Regions from separate parts of the Shewanella sp. Koi 1 genome, predicted to be linked through region 1. Evidence: predicted binding sites of a transcription regulator. Region 1 holds the regulator's gene; each other region holds the start of a gene.
What was found. The regulator FliA, encoded in region 1, starts transcription of late flagellar genes. The targets are predictions, from matches to a motif close to CTAAAGNTNNNNNNNNNNNNGCCGATA.
Positions count from the first base shown of each region.

Region 2: ACUZ8J_RS10180 (VC2046/SO_2500 family protein) is a predicted target of FliA. The motif match lies at 3,399-3,425, and genes of this name have one in related genera.
Region 3: pomA (flagellar motor protein PomA) is a predicted target of FliA. The motif match lies at 3,598-3,624, and genes of this name have one in related genera.
Region 4: ACUZ8J_RS03405 (DUF5610 domain-containing protein) is a predicted target of FliA. The motif match lies at 3,182-3,208, and genes of this name have one in related genera.

Region 1 is NZ_JBREJM010000001.1:3,272,900-3,281,017, forward strand. Features, by position in the region: gene ACUZ8J_RS14390 (protein-glutamate methylesterase/protein-glutamine glutaminase) at 1-381, opposite strand, end outside; gene ACUZ8J_RS14395 (chemotaxis protein CheW) at 402-2,684, opposite strand; gene ACUZ8J_RS14400 (protein phosphatase CheZ) at 2,700-3,437, opposite strand; gene cheY (chemotaxis response regulator CheY) at 3,451-3,834, opposite strand; gene ACUZ8J_RS14410 (RNA polymerase sigma factor FliA) at 3,882-4,595, opposite strand; gene ACUZ8J_RS14415 (MinD/ParA family protein) at 4,588-5,469, opposite strand; gene flhF (flagellar biosynthesis protein FlhF) at 5,474-6,850, opposite strand; gene flhA (flagellar biosynthesis protein FlhA) at 6,862-8,118, opposite strand, start outside.
Region 2 is NZ_JBREJM010000001.1:2,297,859-2,305,976, reverse strand. Features, by position in the region: gene ACUZ8J_RS10190 (putative bifunctional diguanylate cyclase/phosphodiesterase) at 1-2,161, opposite strand, end outside; gene ACUZ8J_RS10185 (DUF406 family protein) at 2,350-2,637, opposite strand; gene ACUZ8J_RS10180 (VC2046/SO_2500 family protein) at 2,876-3,364, opposite strand; tRNA gene ACUZ8J_RS10175 (tRNA-Tyr) at 3,490-3,574, shown strand; tRNA gene ACUZ8J_RS10170 (tRNA-Tyr) at 3,614-3,698, shown strand; tRNA gene ACUZ8J_RS10165 (tRNA-Tyr) at 3,829-3,913, shown strand; gene queE (7-carboxy-7-deazaguanine synthase QueE) at 4,095-4,763, opposite strand; gene queC (7-cyano-7-deazaguanine synthase QueC) at 4,952-5,671, shown strand; gene rrtA (rhombosortase) at 5,668-6,285, shown strand; gene uvrB (excinuclease ABC subunit UvrB) at 6,429-8,118, opposite strand, start outside.
Region 3 is NZ_JBREJM010000001.1:1,462,066-1,470,183, forward strand. Features, by position in the region: gene grpE (nucleotide exchange factor GrpE) at 1-328, shown strand, start outside; gene dxs (1-deoxy-D-xylulose-5-phosphate synthase) at 455-2,323, opposite strand; gene ispA ((2E,6E)-farnesyl diphosphate synthase) at 2,345-3,226, opposite strand; gene xseB (exodeoxyribonuclease VII small subunit) at 3,229-3,468, opposite strand; gene pomA (flagellar motor protein PomA) at 3,783-4,550, shown strand; gene ACUZ8J_RS06495 (flagellar motor protein MotB) at 4,554-5,474, shown strand; gene thiI (tRNA uracil 4-sulfurtransferase ThiI) at 5,691-7,145, shown strand; gene ACUZ8J_RS06505 (hypothetical protein) at 7,275-7,508, opposite strand; gene ACUZ8J_RS06510 (transcriptional regulator GcvA) at 7,685-8,118, shown strand, end outside.
Region 4 is NZ_JBREJM010000001.1:743,115-751,232, reverse strand. Features, by position in the region: gene ACUZ8J_RS03425 (Fe(3+) ABC transporter substrate-binding protein) at 1-345, opposite strand, end outside; gene ACUZ8J_RS03420 (hypothetical protein) at 564-986, shown strand; gene ACUZ8J_RS03415 (glutathione S-transferase) at 994-1,590, opposite strand; gene ACUZ8J_RS03410 (ferredoxin--NADP reductase) at 1,661-2,410, opposite strand; gene ACUZ8J_RS03405 (DUF5610 domain-containing protein) at 2,540-3,148, opposite strand; gene ACUZ8J_RS03400 (histidine phosphatase family protein) at 3,318-3,911, shown strand; gene ACUZ8J_RS03395 (FMN-binding glutamate synthase family protein) at 3,923-5,413, shown strand; gene ACUZ8J_RS03390 (hypothetical protein) at 5,558-5,764, shown strand; gene ACUZ8J_RS03385 (hypothetical protein) at 5,805-6,062, opposite strand; gene ACUZ8J_RS03380 (ABCB family ABC transporter ATP-binding protein/permease) at 6,145-7,941, opposite strand.

The sequences.
Region 1 (8,118 bases):
TTTCACTCTTTGTTGCAAGAGCAAAATTGCTTCATCTTTATTGGTCGCAATATCTTCAAAACGCTTAGGTAAAAAATCCAAAGCGCCCGCATCCAACGCATCCAAGGTTGCTTTTGCACCATCGTGAGTTAACGATGAAAACATCAAAATGGGAGTCGGACACTTTGCCATAATCTCGCGCACAGCTGAAATACCATCCATGACTGGCATTTCGATGTCCATGGTAATCACTTGGGGGTTAAGCTCAGCAGCCATCTTCACCGCTTCGGCCCCATTAGAGGCCGTCGCGATCACTTCCAGTTCAGGATCTTGATTGACTATTTCACTAACACGTCGTCTAAAAAAACTTGAGTCATCAACGACTAATACTTTAATGGCCATTCCATTCCTTAGCTTGGAAACTAACTTTTATTTTTCGCATAATGCTTTAGTAATCCTGGGACATCCAAAATTAAAGCTATACCGCCATCGGATGTAATCGTTGCCCCTGCCATACCTGGCGTACCATGTAATAAAGCACCAAGCGGTTTAATGACCACTTCTTCTTGGCCAATCAGCGCATCTACAACAAAACCAATCTGCATAATGCCTAACTGCACAATCACTACATGGCCGTGTTTTTTATCTCCATGCTTAAAGTTGGTCTTATTTCGATGCAACCAATGCTCTAGATAGAAAAGTGGTACCGCCTTGTTGCGGACAATCACAGTCAGTTGTCCATCGACAATATTGGTCTTGGTGAGGTCGAGATGGAAAATTTCATTAACACTGGATAAAGGTAGAGCAAAAACTTGTTTAGCCACATCGACCATAAGTGTTGGCATAATTGCCAAGGTTAATGGCACTTTAATCTCAAGTATGGTGCCCTTACCTTTCATGGAGTCGATATGGACTGTACCGTTCAGCTGGGTAATACGGGTTTTAACTACGTCCATTCCCACGCCACGACCCGAAATATCTGATATTTCGACCTTGGTTGAGAATCCAGGAGCAAAGATCAGATTATAGGCTTCGTTATCGGTCATTCGAGCTGCGGAGTCTTCATCTAAAACGCCACGCTTGATTGCTATTTGTTTTAACTTTTCAGGGTCCATCCCTGCGCCATCGTCTTCGATTTTAAGCAGAATATGGTCACCTTCTTGGCTCGCAGAAAGTGTAATTACACCTGTTCTAGGTTTTCCACACGCCTCACGGTCACTAGGCATTTCAATACCATGGTCGACAGAGTTACGCACTAAGTGGACTAATGGATCTGCAAGCGCTTCAACAAGGTTTTTGTCTAAGTCAGTTTCTTCCCCGACCAATACTAAATCGATCTCTTTGTTGAGAGTACGGGCTAAGTCACGTACCACACGAGGAAAACGGCCAAAGACTTTCTTAATAGGCTGCATGCGAGTTTTCATCACTGCGCCTTGTAAGTCCGCAGTAACTAAATCCAAATTCGCAAGCGCTTTAGACATTTCTTCGTCATCACGACTTATGCCTAAGCTTACCAAGCGGTTACGCACCAATACTAACTCACCCACCATGTTCATGATCTGGTCAAGTCTTGCGGTGTCAACCCGAACGGTTGTTTCACCTTGAGGCACATTAGCAGAAGCTGCTGGCGCCACTTTGGCAGGCGCTTTTTCAGCAACTGCAACCTCAGTTTTTACTGTTGCCGCTGCAGGCGTTGCTGTCGGCTTAGATGCAGGCGTAGCAGCATTAACCTTAGGTGTGACAGGCGTAACTGGTGTAGGAGCAGTTTGAACTGTTTTCGCAGGCTCAGTTTTGGTGATAGGTTTAGCCGGAGCGCCACCTTTTCCATGCAATTCATCCAGTAACCGTTCGAATTCATCCTCTGTGATTTCATCAGAATCGACAGGAGTAGGAGGTGGAGGTGGAGTCACGGCTTCAGCCTTAGGTTTTACTGGCGCAGCCGCTTCAACTTTACCACTAAATTTGCCAGAGCCATGAAGTTCATCAAGCAGAGCCTCGAACTCATCGTCAGTAATATCATCACTGGCACTAGCAGGTTGTGCTTGAGCTTTAATACTTGCTGAAACCGCTGGAGTCGCTTCAACTTTTGGAGACGTTACGCCGGGGCCTTTCCCTGAACCATGCAAGGCATCTAATAAAGCTTCAAACTCAGCTTCGTCAATTTCATCAATACTAGAGCTGGTTGAAGCGCCATTTTCAGCAGGCATTTCCTCAACAACGGCGACCTCGACAACGGGTTCAATGATCGGTTCTGGCTCTGGCTCTGGCTCTGGCTCAACTTCTGCACTAACTTGCCCCATTTCTGAAGGTAATGGCTCACCAGAACTGAGCATTTTCAGTTTCGCAAGTAAGGCAGGATCGGCAGGTTCTTGTTGCTCCCCTTGCTGGGTTTGAGCAAACATCGTATTTATCGCATCAACGGCTTGAAGAATGATGTCCATTAACTCAGCGGTGACGCTACGCTTACCTGTGCGTAATAAATCGAATGTATTTTCTGCCTCATGGCAGACATCAACCATGGGAGTCAGACTAAGGAACCCTGCGCCGCCTTTTACGGTGTGAAACCCCCTAAAAATGGCATTTAGCAAGTCAGTATCATCAGGATTATTTTCAAGGGCGACAAGTTGCTCTTGAAGCAACTCTAATATTTCCCCCGCCTCAATTAAAAAGTCCTGGAGTATCTCTTCATCTACATCAAAGGCCATCAAATTGACTCCCAGTTAGAAACCCAGACTCGATAGCAGATCATCCACCTCGTCTTGACCCGTTACGACATCTTGACGAAGTTCGGCATTCATTATCGGCCCTTCAGCTTCAATATTATTTTTCTGAGTAATCTGACTCTCAATTATTGGCTGCTCACCAAACACCGTCAGCATAGACACCAGATTACTTTCAACTTCCATCACTAGATCGATTACCCGACGGATCATTTGTCCTGTCAGGTCTTGAAAATCCTGCGCCATCAATATTTGGTTGAGCAATTCACGTAATCGGTTTGAATCCAGTTCACTACGCGACATCAAATGCTGAACATTGTGACAAAGCACTTTAAAATCACCGAGTGCAATTTCACGACGCATTAACTTATCCCAAGATGGCATCACTTGCTGGATATTCGCGGTTAATGCATTCGCTAACGGCAAGCATTCTTCAACTGCATCCATCGTTTTATTTGCAGCTTGCTCCGTCATGTCAATGACATAACTCAGCCTTTCCTTAGCATCGGGTATTTCAGTATTAGCTAACTCAATCAAACGATTATCGATTTGGAAATCCATTAATGCGCTGTGTAGTTGCCGAGTCAGTTTTCCGACTTCGTCAAAGAGCTCTCTTTGGAGTGGAGCAGCGAGTTCCCTAAATAAATCATCCGCTTGAGTTTGTTCATTAGCGTTCAATAATTCAACTAAACGCTGCGCTTGCTCGAGCGTGATGAGCCCTGATGTTTGTGACTTCATAGCTCATCCCTGCTTAAGCGAGTCGTTCGAATATTTTATCTAACTTCTCTTTTAAAGTTGCTGCAGTAAAAGGTTTAACGACGTAGCCATTCACTCCTGCTTGCGCAGCAGCGATAATTTGTTCGCGTTTTGCTTCAGCGGTCACCATAAGCACAGGTAAATGCTTAAGGGAGTCATCTGCTCTAATTGCTTTGAGCAAATCAATCCCCTGCATTCCAGGCATGTTCCAGTCTGTGACGACAAAATCAAAATCCCCTTTTTGCAACATTGGCAAGGCGGTTGAGCCATCGTCCGCTTCTTGGGTGTTGTTAAAGCCCAAGTCTCGCAACAAGTTCTTGATGATCCGTCTCATTGTCGAAAAGTCATCAACGATGAGAATCTTCATATTCTTGTCCAAGGTTTCCTCCGGTGAGCTGACATTCAGTGCTCAATTAATAATTATACTTATGTCCAATGCTTGAGTTTGCCTTTGAGTCGCAACATTGCCTGACTTAGAATCTGGCTAACACGCGATTCGCTTACCTCAAGAATGGCGCCAATTTCTTTTAAATTCAATGCTTCATCGTAGTACAACGATAGCACTAGCGCATCTCTTTCGGGCAATAATTTTATTGCCTCTACAAGTGCAGAATGAAACTGGGTCTCTGCCAACACTTCAAACGTACCATCACTAACATTATCGCTTGTAGTAAGTATATCCTGTGATACGCCTAAGTCCTCTATCCCTATGATTTTACCAACAGAAACATCGTTAAGAATATGATGGTACTCATCTAGCGTCATATCAAGTTTTTCTGCAATTTCTGTGTCGCGTGCATCACGACCCAGCACTTGCTCTAACTCATCAATGGCATGAGCAATTCGACGATTATTACGGTGGACAGAACGAGGAACCCAATCGCCACGACGGATTTCATCCAACATGGCACCACGGATCCTTATGCCGGCGAAGGTTTCAAACTTTGCACCTTTACCGCCATCAAACTTAGATGATGCTTCTAATAACCCCATCATCCCCGCTTGAAGCAAGTCATCGAGCTGCACTGAAGCAGGTAATCTGGCGAGCAAGTGATGTGCAATTCTTTTAACCAACGGTGCATACTGTTCAACGATTGACGTTTTATTGTCTAAACAAGTATACGCTGCGGCTTTATTCACTCGTTTTTTCCTCTTGAAAATCTGGTCGCTGAACTAATCGCTCAACGAAAAACTCCAAATGCCCACCAGGTTGCTGGGGTACTGGCCAGCTCATAATTTTATTCGCTAGACCATGGTAAGCAATCGCTGCAGGAGATTTAGGATAAGCCTCAACAACAAGCTTTTGCTTACGTACCGATTTACGCAGATTCTCGTCAAACGGTATCGTTGCCACTAATTCAAGTGCCACGTCTAAAAATCTGTCGGTCACTTTACTGAGTTTAGCAAACAATTCCATACCTTCGCGCAAACTACGCACCATATTTGCAACAATTTTAAAGCGGAAGACGCCGTGTTCACGGCTGAGGATTTTGATTAACGCATAGGCGTCAGTGATTGAGGTTGGCTCGTCACAAACAACAACTAGCACATCCTGTGACGCACGGGAGAAACTGAGCACCATATCTGAAATCCCCGCCGCGGTATCGACGATAAGAATATCAAACTGGGTACGCATCTCACTGAAAGCACGAATTAACCCCGCATGTTGCGCAGGACTTAATTCGACCATACCTTGAGTACCAGAGGTTGCGGGGACAATGCCAATACCTTTAGGACCGCGGACAATAATGTCGTCCAGCTCAGCATCGCCTGAGAGTACATGGGAAAGGTTACGTTCAGCACGGATCCCTAACATGACATCGACGTTTGCTAAGCCAAGGTCGGCATCAAGCACTAAGACACGCTTGCCCTTTTCGGCTAATGCTACTGCGGTATTGATGGACACGCTGGTTTTACCCACGCCACCTTTACCACCCGTAACCGCGATTACTTTCACTTTTTCGTTATAGGGTTGATTCATCATACGTAAACCACTTGCTTGATCCAGGGTCATAACTCTACTCAAATGCACAGGTCATATTATCTGACCACGCTGTGTCTGGTAACGATTGTTGTTCAGTGTTTTCTAAGGCCGCTAATGCTTGCTCTGCGAGCAGTAAAGTATCGGCAACTTTCATATCTTCGGGCACTCGCTGCCCATCCGTAACATAACTTAATGGCAACCCACTTTGGATCAACACACTTAATGCACCCGCTAACGACACGGACTCATCGAGTTTGGTGAGTACAACACCAGATAATGGAATGCGTTTAAAGTGATTTACAGCATCCTGTAGCACACGGCGCTGTCCTGTGGCAGACAGTACCAGATAACTGCGGATAGGTATTCTGCTATTTGCAGTTAAATTATCAAGTTGCTGGTAAAGCCGCATATCTCGTTGGCCCATTCCTGCGGTATCTATCAATACTAGCTTGCGATTTCTGAACTGATACAGTATTTGCTCTAGCTCAGCAAGATCATGGGCTTGCTTAACTGGGCATCCCATAATTTTGCCATAGGTTGCCAATTGCTCATAGGCGCCAATACGATAATGATCTGTAGTGATCAAGGCGACTTGATCCGCACCATGATGGGCTGCGAAACGAGCCGCTAATTTGGCTAAGGAAGTGGTTTTGCCTACACCCGTTGGACCAACCAGCGCCACCACGCCACCTTGCTTAACGATATCATCGCCTTGATTATCAAGCATATTCGCTAGACTTTGTGGCAAGGCACGAACCAATTCTGCCGGAGTATAGTGTTGACTAAGCGCCGCTAACTTGTTCGCGACCGCAGGCGAAAACTCAGCTTCCAGTAACTTTGACTCCAGCATGGCACCCACAGGGTCGATACGCTTTTTGTGTTCAGTCATCAGCGCAGACACTTGATGAGTAAGCAAATTGCGTAAGGATGCTAACTCATCACGCATCGCTTCGATATCCGCATTTTGCTTCTGTGAAACCTGTGGCTTCTTATCGAAAGCATGGCCCATATCTCGTCGCTCAGCTTTTGGCGTTGCAGGAGCTTGTAGACCTTGTGCCCACGCAGGCAGTTCGGCGTCTTGCTGTTGATGGGTGAGCTGTTGGTTTAAACGGCTTTGTTGCTTCTCGAGCAATGCTTGGAGAGAGTCCGCTGGTGCCGATGGTTTTAACTTAGTTTCAGCGCGAATCGGCGCTTTAGCACCGAGCGACACTAAGTCATCACTCACATCCATAAAAGTCGGTGCAGCGGCAGGCGCCTTCGCTTTGGGCTCGTCATAGTCAACGGCGGCCACAATCTCAATGCCGCCATTTACCTTTTTATTCGACATAATCACGGCATCGGAGCCGAGCGTGTCCTTCACTTGGGCCAGTGCAGCACGCATGTCTTTGGCAAAAAAACGTTTAATCTTCACTTATGCGTCCTCTACTGGCCGACGGCAGACACTATGCGTATTTGCTTTTCATCGGGGATTTCTTGGTAAGAAATCACTCTGAGATTAGGAATAGTATATTTAACAAAGCGAGACAGTGTCGCACGTAACATACCTGACGTTAGCAAAATAGCGGGCTGACCAACCATTTCTTGCTTTTGAGCGGCATCCGCTAAGGATTGCTGCATACGCTCTGCAAGACCAGGCTCGATATTTGGGCCATCGCCACCGGTTGCTTGCATTGACTGATGCAACATCTGTTCCAACTCTGGCGCCAAAGTTATGACAGGTATTTCAAGTTCAGGACCCGAGATCTCTTGAACTATCATGCGCTTCAATGCGATACGCACTGCCGCCGTTAACACTTCAGTATCGTTACTCTTAGTGCCGTATTCTAACAAAGTTTGCACTATGGTACGCAAGTCTCTGACAGAAACTCCTTCATTTAATAGGTTTTGCATCACTTTTACGACATTTCCGAGCGGCATCACATCAGGAATAAAGCCATCCACCAGCTTAGGCGAATGCTTGGCAAGCATATCCATCAGTTGTTGCACTTCTTCGTAGCCTAAGAGCTTCGCCGCGTTATTCGTCAATATTTGGCTAATATGGGTAGCCACCACTGTCGCAGCATCCACCACGGTATAACCTAAGGTTTGTGCATGTTCACGCAGCTCAGGGGCAATCCACACGGCTTCGAGACCAAAGGCTGGATCACGCGTTTCGATACCATCGAGCTTGCCATAAACTTGGCCTGGGTTGATGGCGAGTTCGCAGTCATGGCGAATATCCGCCTCTCCAACCACCACACCCATTAACGAGATGCGGTAGGCATTAGGTGATAAATCGAGGTTGTCACGAATATGCACCGCAGGTACCAAGAAGCCTAGCTCTTGAGAAAGTTTTTTACGTACCCCTTTGATCCGGCTAAGTAATTCACCACCTTGGCCCTTATCGACTAATGGGATCAAACGATAACCCACTTCCAGACCGATAGTGTCAACATGGTGTACATCGTCCCAGCTAAGTTCTTTGGGTTCTCTTTCGGCTCTTTCCGTTGGGCCCGTTTTGACTTGCTCAAGGGCTTTGGCACGTTTGGCTTCATTACGTTTGAAGATAAAGTAAGCCGCACCAGCTGTGATCACGGCAAAGCTTAAAAACGCCATATGTGGCATGCCAGGCACAATACCCATGACAAAGAGTACACCAGCCGCAATACTGAGCGACTTGTGACTGTCAAACATCTGACT
Region 2 (8,118 bases), 980 kb from region 1:
CTTTTGCCTCCAATAAGAATTGCGCAAATTCGGGCTCTCGCAACGCAGGACTGTATAAATACCCCTGCGCCTGATGGCAAAAACTCTTGGCTAAAAACGCTTCCTGCTCGGCGGTTTCAACCCCTTCGGCGGTCAAGGAAATATTAAGCGCGCTCGCCATCGCAATAATGGCCGAGACGATTTCTTGGCTTTCGCGGCTAATGGTGAGATCGGAGATAAAGGAGCGGTCGATTTTTAACTTACTGATCGGGAATTGTTTAAGATAGCGCATCGAGCTGTAACCCGTACCAAAGTCATCGATGGCCAGCCCCACACCCAGCTCTGCCAATTCCTGACATAAGAGCGTGGCATGGCGAATGTCGCCCATCAATTCCGTCTCGGTGATCTCAAGGATCAGGGTTTTAGGCTTTAAACGATAGCGCGTCAGCAGTTGCCAGACTTGCTCATACAGGTTTCCGCTAAAAAACTGCCGCGCCGACACGTTAACATGCATGCTTAAATCGGCATTATGGTGCTGCCATATATTCAATTGTCGGCACGCGGCCTCAAGCACCCAGCTGCCAATGGCATTTATCATCCCAGATTGCTCGGCAATATCGATAAAGGCGCCGGGATACAGCACACCTTTTTTCGGGTGATGCCAACGGATCAAGGCTTCAGCACCGATATAGGTTTTCTGCTCCAGATCCCGTAAGGGCTGATAATAAAGTTCGAATTGACGGCCGCGAATCGCACTATGCAAATCACGCTCGATTTGCGCATCTTCCTTAAAGGCACTGAGCAAGGTGCTGTTAAACACTTGAATAGCTGTGCCCTTTTTCTTCTTCGCGTATTGCACCGCAATATCGGCGCAGGTCAGCGGCGCGAACAGATTCGCCACCGAGGCGATATCGACAACCGCCAGTGCGGGTTTAGGTTCGATTTGCTCACGACCGATTAAAATCGGCATGGCTAAATGCTGATATAGGCGGGTACTGAAATAATCCAGATCGTAAACCGCGTTATCATCGGTAAGCAACACGGCAAACTCGTCGCTACCGACGCGGGCAATTTCGGTCGCCTTATTAATTTCAGAGAAATGTTTTAAGCGCCGGCCAATTTCAATCAGCAAGCTGTCGCCATTTTCGTGACCATAGGTATCGTTGAAACGCTTAAAGGCGACTAAATCGACCAACAGCAACAATCCATTGGTGGTGCGCTCCAATACGCGATTGAAGTGACTACGATTATTCAGCCCAGTGAGGCTACAACGCCAGGCTAAACGCTCAAGCTCCGCCTTATAGTTGTGCTCATCTGTGCTTTCTTCGCCGGAGACTAAGGCGTAATGATTGCCGCGATCGGTGATAAATTGGCTGACTACATACTTGAGCCAGTAGCGACTGCCATCGGCTCGATTAAATTGCACTTCGCCTTTAGCCTGCTCGCCTCTGAAAATTTTAGCCAAGGTCTGCTCGGCTAATTCACTGTGCTGCTTAAAGAAACTTAACTCGCGTAAATTGGTGCCTATGCTTTTTTCACGCGCTAAGCCGGTGATCTCCTCGTGGGCTTGATTCACGTATTCCACTTTTTCGGTGTGCAGGTTAATCAGCATGCTCATTTGACGAGACTGCTCGGTGGCACAGCGAAACAGGCTTAAGCGCTCTTCTTTATCATAGGTATGTTTGGTGGCCAGCGTGAGGGCCAGTTGATCGGCCATTTGGCAGGCAAGGTGAATTTCGCTGTCGTGCCAATGGTGAGTCAGTTGCGCTCGCTCAAGGCAAAGCACGCCTTCGAGATGACCATTAATGCGAATGCCAATCTCGAGACTAGATAAAATTTGCCGAGGGATAAAATAGTTATCGACTAACTCAGTCAAGCGCGGATCGATAAGCGTATTACTCGCATCGATATGGCGATGATTTTTAAGTTCATCTAAATAGCGCGGTAGCGTCTGCAACTGCGAAGGACGGTAAGTGTCTTGTAGGGCCATAGCGCCAAATTGCGCCACTAGGGATTGGCTCGATTGATCGGCGGAAAAAATCCAAACCGACACCAGAGAAACGGCTAAATTTTGGCAAAGTAGCTCAGTGGCTAACTCCGCGGTCTTAGTAAAATCACCCTGCTGTTTAGCCGTGGAATGCACTAAAGACTCTAATAAATGCTGATGCTGACGTCGCTTCACTCTGATCCCTACAAAACTTCGTGTTGGGTAAAACGGTACTGCTGCGACTAACACACTAAAGAAGCGTGTTAATAGAGCCTATTTATCTTTATTTTTGTTGATGCAGATTACACTATCTACATTTAAAACAGCAACATCGGCCACACTTTATTACAAATTAACGCTAACGGTGCTCACAGTCGCTTGCATCATAGGCCATTCTCTAATTGGAAAATCATTTTCTCGACACTCACATCGAAGACCAGCTTGAGGGTAACACCCGCTTCACCCTGCACAATATTCCCTTGGGTTTGGCTAAAACGCGCTCTAGCCCGCTCCAACATCTTAGTCGCTTCGACCTCAGCCTCTGCACCCGCGAAGGATAACTCCAGCACTGTATCCTGCTCGTCAATCACAGCGCCAATATCCACAAAACTGCCGCAATCGGTGCAAGTGTCGTTTACGGTAGCCGCTTGTCCTGCAATGATACCTTTCATCTGTTTTTCCTCTCTAATCGCTGTAAGGGTGATGCATCAACTTAAACCAGCATCATTAACGCCTTATTATAGGTAACAGTGGCGGCAGAGACTCAGCTTTAGCTCACGCTTATTATTGTGCATCGACACAGTTGAAGGCTATTTGGCCAACAAGTTCCTTTAATCCCAACCTGTGCTTTTAAAGACAGCATCTTGCTTAATAGCCCGATAGCGACTAGAAATCAAGACGACATACTCGTTAGGCGCTGGCCAATAACGGCACTAAGTTACGTTGAATCGCCAGTTGATCGGCAAAATGCATGACGTCCATTTTCGGGGATGGCAACTGGCCACGTTGGCGCAGACGTGTGGTGAGATCGCAATTGCTTAAGGCTTCGGCCATCGCGATAGGCTCACCACCGCGGATCACTAATGCCTCTGGGCGCAATGCCTGTTGCAGTTGAAACGCCCTCGCCCCTTGCTCGGCAAAAACAGCACTATTGTCGGTAACCTTGTTATCCGTCGATAAATCCGCCACAAGCGCTTGCTTTGGGGGTAACTCAAACTGGCGTTGTAATTTTTCAGCATTATCGAGCTCTTTTTTCCATTGAAACTGCGCCATGTCCCTCGCGTCTGCAGACAATAGCGACAGCAACAGGGCGAACTCACCTCGCCTGTTGTGTTCGATTGCCGCATTTAAGCGGGAGCCAATTTGGGCTTCGTTGATTAAAGGAACATCGATCTGCATAAAAAAACATCATTAAAACAACTCGTTGTTAGTTAATCGACCAGTTGAACCAGAACTTTAGGAAAATTTTCATATTTAGACTTTACATGCCAAACGTTTCTGACTACTATGGCGGCCGCAATTGAGGAGGGGTTCCCGAGTGGCCAAAGGGATCAGACTGTAAATCTGACGGCTCCGCCTTCGAAGGTTCGAATCCTTCTCCCTCCACCATTTGCACTAACAATTAGCGATGCTATAAAAGATACTCGTGGAGGGGTTCCCGAGTGGCCAAAGGGATCAGACTGTAAATCTGACGGCTCCGCCTTCGAAGGTTCGAATCCTTCTCCCTCCACCACTTTTATCTCATGTGGTTCGTCAATCGTTAGTTCGCTGTAGACTTGCTTTACCCTTAAATCCGGCCAAGATTTAAGATAACTTTTAAATCAGACTCGATGAGTCGGACTTAAAAGTTGAAGAAAATATGTGGAGGGGTTCCCGAGTGGCCAAAGGGATCAGACTGTAAATCTGACGGCTCCGCCTTCGAAGGTTCGAATCCTTCTCCCTCCACCACTTCTTTCTCATCTCACTCTTTATACCGCTTTATTCCCCAAGTTTTCTTTCTAGCATTGCAGCTTATCCAAAGTTATTTTTTATCGCTTACTTAAAACAATTGTCTGTAATCCGTAGATTTAGCTGATAAAAAACGCCCCATTCGGAGCGTTCAAGAAGAGTGTATAGCGCTAAGTGGCGATTAATCGATATTCAAGTACTTATGGGTCTGAATCGATAAACGCCAGTTGCGGGCAATACACACCTTCATGGCTAATTCCGTCGCCCTTGGTTTTTGGCTGATCGGTTGCAGACAAATCGTTTTCGCTGACACATCAATCCCTTTGAGTAACTCATCGAGTTCGTCGATATGATTTTCGGTCGCTATCGGGTGCTTAATCTCGTTGGCGCGGATCAAGGCTTGCGCTAACACCTTATAACCACCTTTCATATTGATCTTGGGCGAGACTGTCACCCAAGTATCAGCATCACACTTCACCTCAAAGGTGCCACTGGTCTCGATTTGAGTGGCAAAACCGGAAGCATGAAGCGTGTGAGTTAGTTCATTCAGATCGTACATACAAGGCTCACCACCAGTGATCACCACATGGCGCGCCGTGTATCCCTTAGCGTTGAACGCCTCAATAAGACTCTGCGCCGTATGATTAGCCCAGCGCCCCACGGAGCCATCGACGGTGATCACTTGTTCGGGTGACACCTTATTTTCCTCAAGCAGATCCCAAGTCTGTTTCGTATCACACCAAGCACATCCCACAGGGCAACCCTGTAAACGTACAAAAATGGCGGGCACTCCGGTAAAGACACCTTCACCTTGAATGGTTTCAAAGACTTCGTTGACTGGGTAATTCATGCTAGCGTTCCGTTTTTCTGGGGCGGCATTTATAGAGGATTTTAGCTGCAGCTGCAAGTTTTTACCGCCTCAGCCATTGTGATACCAAGTGCCGCATCCCCGTCGCCACGCGCCAGCAAAGAGTTTGCAAGCCCTAGCGCCTGAGTTACACTTACGCCCTATTTTATGTGTCAATTTAAGTGGATCCTATGTCAGCAGCATCAGTTTCAAAGGTGGTAGTGGTTTTCAGTGGCGGACAAGACTCGACGACTTGTCTTATTCAAGCCTTAACTCAGTTTGATGAAGTTCACGGGATCACCTTCGATTATGGTCAGCGTCACCGTGAAGAAATTGAAGTTGCTAAATCCCTCGCCAAGCGCTTAAAGATCACTAGCCATAAAGTGATGGATGTGAGTTTACTCAATGAGTTAGCTATTTCTGCGCTCACCCGTGATGCGATCCCTGTATCCCACGAATTAATGGAAAATGGCTTACCCAATACCTTTGTGCCCGGCCGTAATATCCTATTTTTGACTTTGGCGGGGATCTACGCCTATCAATTAGGGGCCGAGGCGATTATCACTGGTGTTTGCGAAACCGATTTTTCCGGTTATCCCGACTGTCGCCACGACTTTGTGCGCGCGATGGAATCGGCACTGGTGCAAGGCATGGATAAAAAGCTTGAGATCATCACCCCATTAATGTGGCTCAACAAGGCCCAAACCTGGGCGCTGGCCGATAAATACCAGCAACTCGATTTAGTTCGCCACCATACCCTAACCTGTTATAACGGCATTGTCGGCGATGGTTGTGGTGACTGCCCAGCCTGCCATCTACGCAAACGAGGCCTAGAGGATTACCTGCAAAATAAAGCAGAGGTGATGGCCTCGCTCGACAAGGCAACAGAAACGGGTAAACCGCAGGCGTGAGACTGGTGACGTTCAAAAAACTCGGCCCCTATTGGCTGGCGTTTATCGTCAGTCTGCTCTGCGCGCTCTTGTATATTGCGGGACTTTTTACCCCGAGCATAGATAACCTGCTCGCCTATCGCCGCAGCGCTATCAGTGACGGCCAGTGGTGGCGTCTGATCACAGGCAATCTGCTGCATACCAATCATTGGCACCTGCTGATGAACCTAGCGGGATTATGGGTAGTGTTGTTTTTGCACCACTTTCATTACCGACTTAACGGAGTAACCGCGCTGTTTATCCTGCTTTGTCTGTTTGAAGGCATTGGCCTGTATCTGGGTTATCCGCAACTCTTAGGCTATGTCGGGCTGAGCGGCATGTTACACGGCCTATTCACCTTTGGTGCAGTGCAGGATATACGCCGCAAAATGCGCTCGGGTTATTTGTTGCTGATCGGGGTGATAGTCAAAGTCGGCCATGAACAGTTCTATGGCGCCAGTGATGATGTGACCGCAATGATTGGTGCACGCGTGGCCACCGAGGCGCATTTAGTCGGCCTGATCTGCGGCTTAGTCTGCGCGCTTATGGTGTTTGTGTACCAACGAAGCAGATTCGCCAAGGAAACGCAGCGCTAATACCTCAAAGTTTGATTAATCCATACAATAAAAAAGCCGCCTTACATTATTGTATTGGCGGCTTTTTATTAGGTAGAGAAGCTTGGGATCAGTTTAATTAGCATCAAAGTCCTGAGTCTACCTCAGCTAAGACTTAGATTTTGTTAGGCTGTGATCAGCAACTCCCGTAACCGTTTCACCTCATCACGCAAGGCCGCAGCCTGTTCAAACTCCAAGTTACGCGCATGTTCATGCATTTGCTTCTCGAGCTTATCGATATCATGGCTAAGCTGCGCCGCATCGGCTTGATAACGTTTGGCTTTAGGTTCAGCCACTTTACCCAGTGACGATGGGCTATAGCCCTTTTCAGTGTCTCTGCCATCGTCGATATCCATCACATCGGTAATGCGCTTGACCACGCCTTTTGGCACTATGCCATGCTCAAGGTTGTAGGCGTGTTGTTTCTCGCGGCGACGCTCGGTTTCACCCATCGCCTTGGCCATCGACTGGGTGATCCTATCCGCATAGAGGATAACCTTGCCATTGACGTTACGCGCAGCGCGACCAATGGTCTGAATAAGCGAACGTTCCGAACGTAAAAAGCCTTCCTTATCCGCATCGAGAATACAGACTAAGGAAACTTCGGGCATGTCTAAACCTTCACGCAGCAAGTTGATACCGACCAACACATCAAACTTACCGAGGCGCAAATCGCGAATGATCTCCACCCGCTCCACGGTATCAATGTCCGAGTGCAAATAACGGACTTTGACGCCATGCTCATCGAGGTATTCAGTTAAATCCTCCGACATGCGCTTGGTTAAGGTGGTGACAAGCACTCGCTCGTTGACGGCGACGCGTTTGGCCACCTCTGAGAGTAAATCATCCACTTGAATGCTGACCGGGCGCACTTCTAACTCTGGATCGAGCAAACCCGTTGGCCGCACGACTTGCTCAACAATCTCACCACCACTCTTATCCAGCTCGTACGGGTTTGGTGTTGCCGACACATAAATGGTCTGCGGCATCAATTGCTCAAATTCTTCAAACTTCAGCGGCCGGTTATCCAGCGCCGAGGGTAAACGGAAGCCATATTCCACAAGCGTGGTTTTACGGGAGCGGTCACCCTTATACATGGCGCCAATTTGCGGCACAGTGACGTGGGACTCGTCGATAATCAACAAACCATCGGCGGGTAAATAATCGAGCAAGGTCGGCGGTCCTTCACCCGGTGCTCGGCCCGACAGATAGCGGGAGTAGTTTTCAATACCGGAGCAATAGCCCAGTTCAACCATCATCTCGATATCGTATTGCACCCGCTCATGGATCCGCTGGGCTTCAATCAACTTATTGTTGTCGAGCAGATACTGCTTACGCTCGCGCAGCTCTTCTTTAATTAACTCGGTCGCTTCGAGGATTTTTTCCCGTGGCGTCACATAGTGGGTTTTCGGATACACTGTGGTGCGCGCGATACGCTTAACTATCTGCCCCGTTAACGGGTCAAACTCGCTTAAGCGTTCAATTTCATCGTCAAAGAGTTCGACTCGAATCCCGTAGCGGTCAGAATCGGCGGGGAAAATATCGATAACTTCACCACGGGCGCGGAAAGTACCGCGCTGCAACTCGAGATCGTTGCGAGTATATTGCAGCTCACTCAAGCGCTTAAGAATATCCCGCTGCCCCATGGTATCGCCCTGGCGTAGATGCAAGAGCATCTTCATGTAGGAATCGGGATCGCCCAGACCGTAAATTGCCGATACAGAGGCAATCAAGACGACATCCTTACGCTCCAACAAGGCTTTCGTCGCCGAGAGTCGCATTTGCTCGATATGGGCGTTAACCGACGCATCCTTT
Region 3 (8,118 bases), 1.8 Mb from region 1:
AGTGTTAGACAATATGGAACGTGCGCTGCAAGGTACTAATCCACAGGATGAAACTACCAAAGCACTGTTCGAAGGTGTTGAGCTCACGCAAAAGAGCTTCTTAACCGCCGTGGCTAAGTTTGGGGTAAAACCTATCGATCCACAGGGTCAAGCCTTCAACCCAGACCAACATCAAGCCATTGGTATGCAGCCAAGTGCTGAGTATCCAGCCAATACTGTGATGTTAGTGATGCAAAAGGGTTATGAGCTAAACAGCCGTTTACTGCGTCCAGCCATGGTAATGGTGTCACAGGGCGGCCCTAGCCAAGAAATCAACATTGAAGCCTAAGCTAACGCTTAGCGCTAACTAATAAAAAGGACTGCCGATGCAGTCCTTTTTATTTGTCTGTTGTTTTTCTATTTGCCATTAATCGTGATTCATTACGATTAATGGGAGCTTAGCTCCCATCAACACTCAATCGGCAAGAAAGGCATTAATTTGCGCCAACATACCTTCGGCATCGAGTTGTAAATCATGGGTCACTTCTTCTGGAGAGCCATGTTTAATAAACTCATCGGGTAGGCCGATTTGCAGCACAGGTTTTGGCATTTTAAGCTTTTGCAGTAGCTCTAAAACGCCAGAGCCTGCGCCGCCCATAATGGCGTTTTCTTCCACTGTCACGAGCACATCGTGGGTTTGCGCCATTTCTTTAACCAAATCCACATCTAATGGCTTGACAAAGCGCATATCGACGACGGTGGCGTCTAAGCTTTCTGCGGCGGTTAAGGCGGCGGCTAAGGTGGTACCAAAGTTCAGCATGGCGATACGTTTGCCTAAACGCTTAATCACGCCTTTACCTATCGGCAATGCCGTCATGGCTTCTACCTGAGTCGCGCCAGTGGCGCTGCCCCTTGGATAACGCACCGCGCTCGGACCTGCATCATAGCAATAACCGGTATAGAGCATTTGGCGACATTCATTTTCATCCGATGGCGCCATGATCACCATATTCGGGATGCAGCGCATAAAGCTTAAATCGAATGCCCCTTGGTGAGTTGGGCCGTCGGCACCGACGATACCGCCACGGTCAATGGCGAACAATACAGGTAAACGCTGCAGTGCCACATCGTGGATCAGTTGATCATAACCCCGTTGCAGGAAGGTCGAATAAATGGCGACCACAGGCTTAAAGCCTTCACAGGCAAATCCGGCACCTAAAGTCACCGCATGTTGCTCGGCAATGGCGGCATCGAAATATTGTTTCGGGAAGCGCTGCGAAAATTCCACCATGCCCGAACCTTCACGCATGGCAGGGGTAATGCCTAAGACTTTTTCGTCCTGTTCGGCAGTATCACATAACCATTTGCCAAACACTTGGGAGAAGGTCGGCAGTCCCGGCTTAGTAGCTGGTTTCTTAAACTGTGACGGGTCAAATTTAGGTACCGCGTGCCAACCGATAGGATCTTTCTCGGCCGGTTCATAACCACGACCTTTTTTGGTCATGATGTGCAGCACTTGTGGCCCCTTTAGAGAGCGCATATTGCGCAGGGTTTCCACTAGGGCGTCGACATCGTGGCCATCGATCGGGCCGATATAGTTAAAGCCTAACTCTTCAAACAGAGTGCCAGGTACAACCATGCCCTTGAGGTGTTCTTCGGTGCGCTTGGCCATCTCTTTGATGACAGGCATGCCCTTGAGCACTTTCTTGCTGCTTTCACGAATCGTGGTGTAGAGGCGGCCCGACATCAGTTGCGCTAAATGATTATTGAGCGCGCCGACGTTTTCTGAAATCGACATTTCGTTATCGTTCAGCACCATCAGCATATCGTTGTGCAAATCACCCGCGTGATTCATGGCCTCGAACACCATACCGCCCGTCATGGCGCCATCGCCAATCACGGCAACCACTTTACGGCCTGCCTGCTCTTTTTCGGCGGCAACGGCCATGGCTAATGCGGCACTGATGGATGTGCCAGAGTGTCCGACGCTAAAGGTGTCGTATTCACTTTCTTCCCGCCAAGGGAAAGGGTGTAAACCGTTCTTTTGCCTAATGGTGTGCATTCTGTCGCGGCGACCGGTGAGGATTTTATGGGGGTAGGCTTGGTGGCCAACATCCCAAATCAAACGATCAAACGGGGTGTTATAGACATAATGAAGGGCAACAGTCAGTTCGACTGTGCCGAGTCCAGAGGCAAAATGTCCGCTGGACATGCCAACGGACTTAAGAAGAAACTCCCGCAACTCATCGGCCAATTGAGGTAACAGGGCCTGAGGAAGCTGGCGGAGTTCATTAGGAGTGTTGGCCTGAGCCAACACGGGAAACTGTGAAATGTCCAAACTCATAGCGAGATACTTCGTCTCTTATTATATTCTTCGCTCAATGATATAGCGGGCGAAGTCTGCGATTAACTGGCTATTGTATGGCAATTTAGCCAGCGCTGATAGTGCCTCTTGGATCAGTTGCGCGGCGGTATCTTTGGCGCCTTGCAGTCCAAGTAGTTGCGGAAAAGTACTCTTATTGGACTCGGCGTCTGAGCCTTGGGGTTTGCCGAGTTCTTCCGTGGTGGCAATGATGTCCAGAATATCGTCTTGCACTTGGAAGGCAAGTCCTACCGCATGGGCAAATTCCATCATAGTCTGATATTCATCTTTTGGCGCATTAGCGGCAATCAAGGCTAACTCAACGGCGCAGCTGATAAGGGCGCCCGTTTTCATATTGTGGAGTTGAGTTAGGGCCTTAAGGTCGATGAGCTTATCGGTTGAGGCTAAGTCAATCGCTTGGCCGCCACACATACCACGGTAGCCCGAGGCTTTCGCCAGCGCTCTCACCATAGCGATATGCTGCTCGCTGCTGATCCCTGGTACTGCTTCGGTAACAATTTCAAAGGCTAAGGTTTGCAGAGCATCCCCAGCAAGGATGGCGGTCGCCTCATCGAAGGCGATATGCACTGTGGGCTGACCACGACGAAGGTCGTCATCGTCCATGGCGGGTAAATCGTCATGGATTAACGAATAAGCATGAATACACTCAATGGCGGCGGCGCAGGCGTCGAGCTTTTCAAGCGACACGCCAAACATTTGCCCCACACTGTAAACCAAGAAGGGACGAATACGCTTACCGCCTAACAGCGCGCCGTGAGTCATGGCGGCCTTTAATTGTGGCGCAGTGTCTTCGAGTGTGCTGAAACGTTGTTTTAATTGGTCATCAACCCGTAGTTGATATTCTTTTATTGCATTGACTAACACGCTTATTCGCCCTCAACGGCATAGGGAGAGAGGGGCGCATTTTCATCCTGCTTGAGTAAAATGGCCACTTTTTGCTGAGCTTGCTCGAGTTTTGCTTGGCTGTTACGCACCAGATTGATGCCACGTTCAAATTGTTTTAACGCATCATCCAGAGAGACATCGCCCTGTTCTAATTCGGCAACGATGCGCTCGAGTTCACCAAGGGATTCTTCAAAACTGAGATTTTCGGGTTTCTTCGCCACGTTAATAATTCCTTTGAAAGAGCGGACACAAGGTATATCAGGGCGACTCAAGGGTCAAATTCAGTCGACGGATATTTGCTCAATAGCACGCTTTGTTGCTGAATTTTTTTCAGAAAATAGAAATTGTCGCTAAACTTGCTTAGTGCTTGTCCGATAAATGACAATAATAGCATTATGCTTATAATCATCCTTTGACATCATAGAGTAAGGCTCAGGTTAAAACCAAAGTGTAATCCCTATGCGGATGACATTTTGTATTATTTTGCGAATAGAGTCAGTATCATGTCGTTTATACCGAATATTGAGGAGCCGTTGTGGATTTAGCTACAGTTATAGGACTAGTCGGGGGCTTTGGTTTTATCCTTTGGGCTATGATGACCAGCGGCGGCCTGGCAATCTTTATCGACGTCCCCTCAGTGTTTATCGTGTTCGGTGGTTCATTCTTCGTTGTAATGATGAAATTCAATCTCAAACAGTTTTTGGGGGCGGTAAAAATCGCCGTCAAAGCCTTTATGTTTAAGATTGATAAGCCTGAAGATCTTATCGAGCAATCCGTGACTATGGCGGACGCCGCCCGTAAAGGCGGATTCCTTGCCCTCGAAGAAGCGCAAATTTCCAACAGTTTTATGCAAAAAGCCGTCGATATGTTGGTCGATGGTCACGATGGTGAAGTGGTGCGCGCCGCACTTGAAAAAGACATTGCCCTTACAGAAGAGCGCCATCGCAACGGCATTGCGATTTTTAGGGCCTTTGGTGACGTTGGCCCCGCGATGGGGATGATTGGTACCTTAGTGGGCTTGGTGGCCATGTTATCCAACATGTCGGATCCTAAATCGATTGGTCCATCGATGGCGGTGGCCTTGTTAACGACGCTGTACGGCGCCGTGGTCGCCAACATGGTGTGTATTCCCATTGCCGATAAACTCACCCTACGCATGGGTGAAGAAATGCTTAACCGCAACCTGATTATGGATGCGGTATTAGCCATTCAAGATGGCCAAAACCCACGGGTGATTGAAGGTTTCTTGAAGAATTATCTTGCTGAAAAACAGCGGAAAATCGATACAACGGACGGAGAGTAGCCCATGGCTAAGTGCAACTGTCCACCGCCCGGAGCGCCGCTCTGGTTGGCAACATTTGCCGATTTGATGTCCCTCTTGATGTGTTTCTTCGTGCTGCTGCTGTCATTCTCCGAAATGGACGTGATGAAGTTTAAGCAGATCGCAGGCTCGATGAAGTATGCCTTCGGGGTGCAAAACAAGGTCGAAGTCAAAGACATTCCTAAGGGGACGTCTGTGATTGCATTGGAGTTTCGCCCTGGTCGCCCCGATCCCACGCCGATTGAAATCATTAACCAACAAACCAACGAAATGACCGAGCCTGTATTGGATTATCAAGCGGGTGAAGACGATAGCGCGGGTGGTGTGCAGCAGCAAAATGGTTCACAGCGGGGCGGTGAAGCCTCGGCGACGGCCCAAGAAACGGCGGATGCGGTGAAGGCCGAAGCCGCGGCGGCGCAGGATAAAATCAATCAGCAAGTGAAGAAAATGGCACAGGAACTCAATAATGAGATCACCGATGGGGCGATCGAAATTGAGTCACTTGGGCAGCAAATCATTATCCGTATCCGTGAGAAGGGCTCATTTGCCTCAGGATCTGGCTTCCTGCAGCCGCGATTTAAACCCGTGGTGCGCTCGGTCGGTGAATTGCTAAAAGATGTGCCGGGGATCATCACGGTATCGGGTTACACTGATGATATGCAGATAAGTGATGAGCTCTATAGCTCGAACTGGGATCTCTCCAGTAAACGCGCTGTGGCGGTGGCCGATGTGCTGCTGCAAGTGAAGGGCTTCGATCCTAAGCGGATGAAAGTGGTCGGTATGGCGTCGAATAATCCAATCGTGCCCAATGACTCACCTGAAAACCGCGCACGAAATCGTCGAGTTGAGATCGCCATTGAACAGGGTAAAGCCAAAGAATCCGAAGAAATTCAAGTAGGTAAATAGCTTTTAAACCAAACCTGTGATTCGATAAAAACGCCGTGACTTGCTCACGGCTTTTTTATTTGTGATTTTTTGACTATAAGTTCAACTGTGCATAAGCGCACGCCACGAGCAGTCCGAGTGTGGAAACAGGTGCGCCAATCGCCGTGAGTTTGTTATAATCCGGCGATTATTCTTTTAACCAATTTTGCTGTTTACAAAATTGCCCGCGGAAATCCCATGAAGTTTATTGTAAAGCTGTACCCAGAAATCATGATGAAGAGCAAGCCCGTGCGCATGCGCTTCACCAAAATGCTTGAAACCAACATCCGTAACGTGCTCAAAAAAGTTGATGAAGATGCCAAAGTGCAACGTCAATGGGACCGTATTTGGGTAAAGGTGCCAAATGATAAACCTGAATTAGCTCAGGCCTTTGGTGAGCGTTTAGCCTGTATTCCTGGGATCGCCCATGTGGTGCAAGTGGATGAATACAGCTTTACCTCAGTTGATGATATCTACCAGCAAGTTTTACCCGTTTACCGTGACCAAATTGCCGGTAAAACCTTCTGTGTGCGCGTCAAACGTACTGGCTCCCACGATTTTAACTCTATCGAAGTCGAGCGTTATGTCGGTGGTGGTTTAAACCAGTTTACCGATGCGATTGGTGTTCGTTTAAAGAACCCAGAAGTGACAGTTAACCTCGAAATCGAGGGCGATAAACTGTATATGGTGACCAAGCGTATCGAAGGCTTAGGTGGCTTCCCAATGGCGACACAGGAAGATGTATTGTCGTTGATTTCGGGCGGTTTTGACTCAGGCGTGTCGAGCTACCAATTTATTAAGAAGGGCGCTCGTACCCACTACTGTTTCTTCAACCTCGGCGGCGCGCAGCATGAAATTGGCGTGAAACAAGTCGCTTACCATTTGTGGAAAACCTATGGTGAATCCCACAAGGTGAAGTTTGTATCTGTGCCGTTCGAGCCTGTAGTGGCCGAGATTTTAGAGAAAATCGACAACGGTCAAATGGGGGTGGTGCTCAAGCGTATGATGATGCGTACTGCAGCGCGTATCGCAGAGCGTATGGGCATTCAGGCGATTGTCACAGGTGAGAGTTTAGGCCAAGTATCGAGCCAAACCTTAACTAACTTAAACGTGATTGACCGCTGTACCGATATGTTGATCCTGCGCCCACTGATCGCCATGGACAAGCAGGACATCATCAACGAATGCCGCCGTATCGGCACTGAAGATTTTGCTAAATCCATGCCCGAGTATTGCGGTGTGATTTCGCAAAAGCCAACCGTGAAGGCGGTACTGGCCAAGGTTGAGGCCGAAGAGACCAAATTCTCTGAGGACTTGATTGACCGTATCGTTGAGCAGGCCGTGGCCATTGATATCAGGGAGATAGCAGAACAAATGAATACGCGTATCACTGAAACTGAAACCGTTGTTGCTATCGACACCAATGAAGTGGTGATTGATATTCGCGCTCCAGAGGAAGAAGAGAACAAGCCGCTGGAGATTGAAGGTGTGGAAATCAAGCGCATTCCTTTCTTCAAATTAGCGACTCAATTTGCCGATCTCGATAAGCAGAAGACTTACCTGTTGTACTGCGAGCGTGGGGTGATGAGTAAATTACAGGCGCTATACCTGATTGAGCAAGGTTATCACAATGTTAAGGTTTACCGCCCTTAAGCGATAGCCAGTAAAACGCGAGCTAAGGCCAAACATCAACTTTGGCCTTAATGCGCCAATTCGCAGGTAAACGAATACAAAAAAGCCGCATTGGAATGCGGCTTTTATTTTACGGATAAGCAGTGCAATTTATTCGGTCTTGACCACTTGCTGGGCCGGTAACACTTCATCGGCAAGCAATAAGGTAGGATCCTGCAGCGCTTCTTCATGCATTTTTTCCATCGTCGCAGTCAGTTCGGCATTGATGCTTGCCTGTAAATCACTGGTGTCGATGATAATTTCTGCATCGATAACATTTGCGCTGACATTGGCACTGAGTGCGCTGACTAACACTAACGCAAAAGCAGATTTTAAATTGAACATAGTCGCCTCCGGGCTGACAAAGTATTGCTGTCAGACATTCCCATCACCCGTTCGAGATTGTCCAACTCATGTGTTTCGTTGGCGCAAAATTTAATCAAAAACGCTGGCCTTTACAAACGATTAAATGTAACAATACGGATTAGAAAAACTAATTAAAAATTGAGATAGAGATCACTATGTCAAGACGCTTACCACCACTGAATGCGGTTAAAGCATTTGAGGCCGCCGCACGGCATTTGAGCTTTACTCGAGCGGCTGAAGAATTGTTTGTGACTCAGGCTGCGGTGAGTCACCAAATTAAAGCGCTGGAAGATTTTCTCGGATTAAAATTATTTCGCCGAAAGAATCGTTCGCTGCTATTGACCGAAGAAGGCCAGAGCTATTTTCTCGATATTAAAGATATCTTCACCCAACTGGCGGATGCGACCGACAGGCTGCTTGCGCGTAGCGCCATTGGTTCGTTAACCGTGAGCATGTCGCCAAGCTTTGCTATTCAGTGGCTGGTGCCGCGCCTGTCGAAGTTTAGTGAAAAAAATCCAGACATTGACGTACGAATTAAGGCGGTAGACACAGAGGCCAGCTCTTTAACCGACGATGTCGACGTTGCCAT
Region 4 (8,118 bases), 2.5 Mb from region 1:
TTGTCCATCGGGATCGCGGTATTGCGCGGGGATATTGCTATCGAGCTGCTCACTTTTCACGGGAGCCGTCAGGTCTTTGTCGACCAATTCAACCAAGCGAGAGAAATCTGAAGTTAACACTAAATCCGCAGGGGATAAATGGCCTTCACGGGCGATACGCTCGGCAATACCATCTTTCGCAAAGACAAAATTTACCCCAATGCCCGTTTCCTCCGTAAAGCGCTTCAGAATAGGCTCAACCAGAAACGGCTGACGGTAGGAGTAAACGGTTAATGTCTCATCAGCGCTAGCCGAATTCGCAACCGACATTAACCCAAGTAAAGCGGCACAAGTTACCCATTTCATTCGCGATTTCTCCCCAAAATGATGACAGCAAGCGTGAGTCAATTCTTAAGACTATTAATGATAATAGTTATCAGTTGCGCAAGAGTAATAGATCAAGTGAAGCAGGGCAATAGGTTGATTAACTTTTTGTTTTTAATGAAATAAAACTTAAAACTGGTGATTATCTCAAACCAAACTAAACTGAACCTTAATTCGCTTAAAATACATGAGGAGGCGGTATGTTGGGCGTTTTACTACTGCTGGTCATCGCGGTAGCGCTACTCGCATTGCTGACACTCAAGCGAGGCCCTAAAAAGCGCAAGCACTTTGTCAAACTCATGGAAACCGCAAAAAATAAAAATCAACGACATGCAGAGCAAGATCGCCGCTTCCACTGTGTCAGTATCGAAAATGACGGTAGTTGTTGTGATCAGGTAGATGAGCTCAAAGGGAAACGTTTTCTATCAAAGGAAGCCCCTGAGCTTCCCATGGAAGAATGTACTATTGCCAATTGCCAGTGCCGCTATCAACACTATGATGATAGACGCCAAACCGGTAATGATCGTAGGGTAGATTACGGCATAACCAAGGATCTCTACGGCGCGTTTGGTGAACATAATCGCCGTGAGACCCATAGAGGCCGCCGCTCGTCAGACCATTAAACACCTTTTACGCTGGGCGAGTTTCCACAAACGCTGGGAGATCGCGCATCTCACTAAACCAGAGCGAGGTCGCGGGAGCCACTTTACGCCAATCGAGTTCTGGATGTCTGAAATCCACATAATCTAATAAGCAAATTAAGGCTAATTGTGGCGCCTGAATCGTTGCCTGAGTGATCACACTCTGATGTTCCATTTGCATCAAACCACGCAGCAGCGCTTGCTCAAAACGCGATGTCCAAAAGGCCGATCTCACCCCCTCCTCTTCACGCATTTGTTCTTGGCGCAATTTTACTGCGCTATCAATCAGACCTTTGATCATCGAATATTGGCACTGTAATACCCAATTATTCACTTGGCCACCGAACATCTGCTGCTCACCTAATTCGGCGTCTAAATAGCGCATAATCACTTCGCTATCGAAGATAGGCACACCATCGTTGGTGATGAGGCAAGGGATCTGCCCAAGCGGGTTAACATCGAGCAGCTCGGCGGTGTTTTCCATCGGATTGACTAACACTTCTTCGATATCATTAATCCCTAAATAACGGATTAATGTGCGAACACAGCGAGCATAGGGTGAAGCGAGGGAGCAGAGCAACTTCATCAAAAAATCCTTCTATATGACTGACATTAAAACGATTAAGACTAATTATTTGTCATTAACACTCAACCAATTACCAATACTTCTCGACGGTAATTTGTCCCGGAGCGCGGCGTAAATTCTTTGCGAGTCCCTTGTCGAGCAACGCGGCCTGTGCGCCACTGATCATCCCCGGATTACCACAAATCATTACCTGTGAATCCGCCGCGCTGAGCGCTAAACCGACTTTAGCCTCAATCTCTCCCGAGACTAAGCCATCGGGGATACGACATTGCAGTGCATCGTCAAGCTTTTCACGGGTGACGGTTAAACACAGGATAAACTGATCAGGATATTGCACCGAATAAGCCTTTAATTTATCGAGGTAAGCTAAATCTTTAGCTTCGCGGACACCATAGACAAGTACGACTTTTTCGAAACGCTGCCAAGGCTCTGGCGTATCGAGCATAGATAAAAATGGCCCCACGGCCGTGCCCGTGGCTAACAACCATAAGTGACAGCCTTGCCCTGCACCCTTAGGGATCTCATCTAAAGTCATAAAGCCTGTGGCTGTGGGAGTGATCTCGATTTCATCCCCGATAGCAAGATTTTGTAATTGTGGGGATAACTGGCCCTCTTCTACGGCGACAGCCAAGATTTCGGCATAGGGTTTATCGGGGGAATTAACCAGGGAATAGGCTCTAGCGACACGCTTATCATCTTGCAGCTGACTGAGTTTAATAAATTGACCCGGAATAAAGGGCACCAGTTCGGCCGCTATCCGCAGCGAAAATAATTTATCACTCCAATCAATACGTTCAATAACACGTCCCCTAGTCCACATAACTCGCCCTCAAGCAAAACGTTAAATAGACCCCTAGCATAGACTGTTCTCTGCGCAACAAAAACCCCTTATTGCAAGGGGCTTAAGACAAGGGAAATGGCTACAACATTGAGTGCTAAGCGCGGGACATTATGCGCTAGCCGTTTGTGTCTCATCTGGTTTCTTATTGAAGCTATCTCGGAAGGCCTGCAATCCCTCTTGCACTAATCCATAGGTTTTATCGACGCCATCGGCGATATCCCCTTGCAGCACTTTAAGGCCGGACAAAATATCCCGCGCCTCCTTAAAGCCATTATCGATAGCGCCACCTATGATGCTCATAAAACTGTCAAGCTGATCATTTAGACTCATATTCGAATTTTGCTGTTGGTGAATGCTAAAAAATTGCGTCGCAAAACTCACTATCCTATCGGCCGTCGCCTCGGGAGAATAATCGACCTGATTGTCATAGTTAGTTTGAGTCGCATTTGGCCCCATCGAAGGCGCTAATTCTTTATCTATCGCTTCAATTGCCGCGCGATAAAGTAACGCCATGGATTGATCACCGGATTTTAGACTCACTTCTTCCTGTGCCGACAAAATAGCCTGGTTCATTAGCTGCTTACTGGTTTGGTATGCAGTTTGTTTTCCGGGCGCTTCCACATTTTTCGTCTTTTCACTATTAGCAGCGGCATTGTCAGCATACTTCTTATGGGGCGTAGAAGGCGTCTGTACCTGTGCAGGGTTGTTGATTTCCATGATGCTAATCCATTCAATTTGGGACGACTTTATTATCGACCAAAAATTGAGCAACTTTAGTAATTTTATAAATTGCAGTACCATCACAATCTAAGGCAATGATACCCATGATGAATCGACTCGCCTCAGCGTCACACTTGCATACGCCCATTAGATAAGGATATACGGCATGGCAATTCCCCAATGGTTAACAGTGGTCAGCCACTCCTTGCGCATCACCTGCTTCAATGCCCCTCGGCTATTGCACACTCTGCTGTTAGGCCTGTTACTCTTTACCGGCATTGGACTCAGCCCCATCAATCAAGCTTTTGCCGATAATCGATTGATTATTTTGGTGAGACATGCCGAAAAAGCCGAAGCTCCAGCGGGCGATCCTACACTTTCAGATGATGGCCATGCACGCGCCATCGCGCTGGTTAGCGCCTTGCAAAGGACGCAGATCTCGCAACTGATCGCGACCCAATATCAAAGAACCCAGCAAACCTTATTGCCTATGTCTTCAGAGCGGCATTTACCCATTACCGTGGTTGCTGCAGAAAAACCACTCGAAGCCCATATTCAGCAGATTGTTGAACAAGTACATGCCGTTAAAGGTAACAGCTTAATCGCGGGGCATTCCAATACCGTCCCACTGATCATTAAGGCCCTTGGCGGCCCGGATATTCCCACTATCGCAGAAGATGATTACAGCCAGCTGTTTTTACTCTCCATCCATGATGGACAGCCAGCGAGCCTTATCTCCACCCGTTATGGACACAAATAGAGGATAACAAGATGCAAGAACTCAATTGGTTTATGTGGGGACTGGACCTCTTCTCAGGACTCTTTTTAATTCTCATTGGCTTAGGCGCCCTCGCTGTCGTCTATATGTACATCGCCGACAAGCTACAAACCAAACAGGCTGTACGCCACAACTACCCTGTGATAGGTCGCTTTCGGTATTTATTTGAGAAACAAGGTGAGTTTTTTAGACAATACTTTTTCGCACAGGACAGGGAAGAATTACCCTTTAACCGCGCCGAGCGGAGCTGGGTATATCGCGCCGCGAAAAACGTCGACAGAACCATCGCCTTTGGGTCGACACGCCCGCTAGACAGCACGGGCGCCATCATGTTTATGAATACCGCCTTTCCTACTCAAGATGAAGATATCACTCCAATTCTGCCTCAAACCATTGGCCCCCATTGCCGTGAGCCCTACACCACTAAGGCTATTTGCCATATCTCCGCCATGAGCTTCGGCGCCCTATCACGCCCTGCCGTCACCGCCTTATCCCACGGCGCAGCGCAGGCGGGATGTTGGTTAAATACCGGTGAAGGTGGCTTAAGCCCTTACCATTTAAAAGGCGGCTGCGACTTAGTCTTTCAAATTGGTACCGCTAAATATGGTGTACGTAATGAGCACGGCCATTTAGACGATGACAAGCTCAAAGAGATAGCCGCACACCCTGAAGTTAAAATGTTTGAAATCAAAATGAGCCAAGGCGCCAAACCAGGCAAGGGCGGTATCTTACCAGGAGTCAAAGTCACCGAGGAGATCGCCAAAATTCGCGGTATCCCGCAGGGCCATGATTCCATAAGCCCCAATGGTCATATCGAGTTTAAAAATGTGGCTGACATTCTGGATATGATTGCCAGAGTGCGTGAGGTCACGGGTAAACCCACTGGCATTAAGGCCGTACTTGGGGACGTGCAGTGGCTTGAAGATTTTTGCGATGAAATTGAGCGCCGTGGCGAAGCATCCGCCCCGGACTTTTTTACCTTAGACAGCGCTGACGGCGGCACGGGCGCCGCACCTCAGCCCTTAATGGATTACGTGGGGCTGCCACTCAAAGAAAGCCTGCCCATACTGGTGAATATCTTAATTCAGCGTGGGCTACGTAAACGCATTAAAGTGATCGCCTCGGGCAAACTCATAGTGCCATCGAGGGTGGCTTGGGCGCTCGCCTTGGGTGCGGACTTTATCGCCTCGGCCCGTGGCAATATGTTTGCCCTCGGATGTATTCAAGCGCTGCAATGCAACAAAGATACCTGTCCGACGGGTATCACGACTCACAACAAGAAACTCCAGCAAGGTCTTGATCCTAGAGATAAATCGACGCGTGTTGCCAACTATAACCATAACCTACACCACGATTTAGCCTTGATAGCCCACTCCTGCGGGGTGACAGAGCCAAGACAACTCAAGCCATCCCATGTGAGGATTGTGCTCGAGAGCGGTTTGTCGGTTTCATTGGATAAGTACTATTCCCATATCAATCAATAAGTAATCTAACTCTGTATGCATTTTGTACGACTTTCGTCTAAAGTTAATTTAGCAAGAGGTAATTTGAATGCGTATCACAAAAGGGGTAAGATCCGTGATGCACGCATGAGATTAAACAACTGCATATTAAGTTAAGGAAACACTGTGAAAGCAAGCTTTGTAAGCCATATGCCCGACAGTAAGACTGCCAGCACAAGCTGTAAGAGCTGTAATCGCTTGACCGAGATCGAAGGCGAACTAGTGTGTTTTCGTGAAGGCCAAGTCATTCGGCTCACGCGAATCGATGAATCGACCACCAAATTCAATCTGTTGTGTGAAGGTTGGAAGGCAGAAAAACCAAAGGGAATATAATTTCTTATATTCCCTTGTTTTGTTTCAGCAGTGATACTCTCTAATACCCACCACGAATATCTGCATTATATTCATTGGTTTTACGGATAATCCCAGCTAATTCAAGTTCTTGATTCAATTTTGCCAGAGTTAAACGTCTTGTGGTCACTTTAAGGCCTGCATTTAACTCTGCGTGAATGCGTTGTAGCGAATCATAATCCACACCGCGTTTTTTAAGGGTTGCCATAATCGCAAACCAGTCTGTGCTTACTTTCTCTTCTCTGCCTTCAATATTGACTCTTAATGCCATATTTTCCATGCCAAGCACCTCTTATCATTATTTGCTTGGATTTGAGTATAGAGAGCCGAACCTGAATAAAAACTGAATTGTCCCAACGCTGTTACACTTCTACCGAAAGCTGTTGTTGCTCATTTTGTATGCGCCACAACTTAGCGTATAAACCATCCTGAGCCAGTAAAGACTGATGATTCCCCTGCTCAACAATTTCCCCTTGGCTTAAGACCACGATCTGGTCGGCATCGACTATGGTCGATAACCTATGCGCCACGACTAAGCTGGTATGCCCTTTCGCGACCTCGCGCAGTGCCGACAGAATCGCCTGCTCCGAACGGCTATCGAGGGAGGATGTGGCCTCATCAAACACTAACACAGGAGAGCCTTTTAGAATCGCCCGCGCAATGGCCACACGCTGTTTCTCCCCGCCCGAGAGCTTTAAGCCCCGCTCACCCACTTTGGTATCCCAACCTTGGGAGAGCGACGCGATAAAATGCTCTAAATGTGCGAGTTTGATGGCATGGCGCACTTCTTCATCCGTTGCATCGGGGCGGCCATAACGAATGTTCTCCACTAAGGAATCATTAAATAACACAGTATCCTGCGGCACTATGGCAATAGCTCGGCGCAGTGCATCTTGGGTTAAGTGACGAATATCTTGCCCGTCAATCAAAATGCGCCCTTGCTCCACATCGTAAAAACGGAACAGTAACTTGATGAGTGTTGATTTCCCGGCGCCACTATCCCCAACAACCGCGACTTTTTTCCCCGCCGCCACCTTAAAGCTGACGTTGCGTAGTATGGGCCTGTCATCGTAGCTAAAACTCACATGTTCAAAACTAAGCTCGCCGCGCTTAGGCTCAAAATCTAAGGCATCGGGTTTATCCACTATGCGCGGGTGCTTATCGAGCAGACTGAACATCCGTTCGATATTGGCTAAGGCGCCACGGATTTCACGGTAGACAAATCCCAAAAAGTTGAGCGGCATAAAGAGCTGCATCATAAAGGCATTGATCAATACAAAGTCACCTAGGGTCATCTCATTATTGGTCACTTTATAGGCGGCTAACGCCATCATCGCCGTCATCGCCAACGCAATAATCAGCGCCTGCCCACCGTTGAGGGCAAATAGCGATAGACGATTCTTACGTTTAGCCACTTCCCATTGATCTAAAGCTTGGTCATATCGATCCGATTCATACTTTTCATTATTAAAATACTTCACGGTTTCATAGTTGAGCAGGCTGTCGATGGCGCGGGTATTGGAGAGGGAGTCGGCTTTGGCTGCATCGCGGACGTATTCGGTGCGCCACTCAGTCGCCACCACCGAAAACCAGATGTAGGCCATCACAGAGGTAAAAGTGATCGCGGCGAAGGCAATGCCATAATTAAAAAAGAAAATACCAATAACCATGGCGATTTCTAGCAGGGTCGGCACTATGTTAAACACCATAAAGCGCATCAAGAAGCTCACGCCACTGGTGCCGCGCTCAATATCCCTCGACAAGCCGCCCGTGCGCCGCTCTAAGTGAAAATCCAAATCGAGTCGATGTAGGTGATCGAACACCGCCAAACCTAAACGGCGAATGGCCCGCTCAGTGACACGGCCAAAGAGTGTGTCGCGGATTTCACCCGTGATCACAGTTAACAGTCGTACCGCGCCATAGGCTAATACCAACCCGATGGGCACACTCAAGGCCTGCGCGGTCTTATTGGCATCCAAAGTATCGACTAAATCTTTAAGAATAAAGGGCAAGCCCACGCTGGCAAGCTTAGCGACGATAAGGCAAGACATGGCCAATGCCACTCGGCCCTTGTACTCGAGCAAATAAGGCCAGAGCAACTTAACTACGTGCCAATTGAGCTTATCGATGGGACCTTCAAAATACAGTGTTGGGCGCATATGTCTAAACCTTTGCCAAAGTCGCTCAATTGTAGCAGCATGGCGCATGTTAAGGCGAAACCAAACATGGAAAGTTTGAATAAAATCAATCAGATTTTTCTGACAGACAAAAAGCGGCCATCTTGGCAAAATCTCTCTGGCTTATCGAAATAAAAATGTCATGCTAACGACTTACGC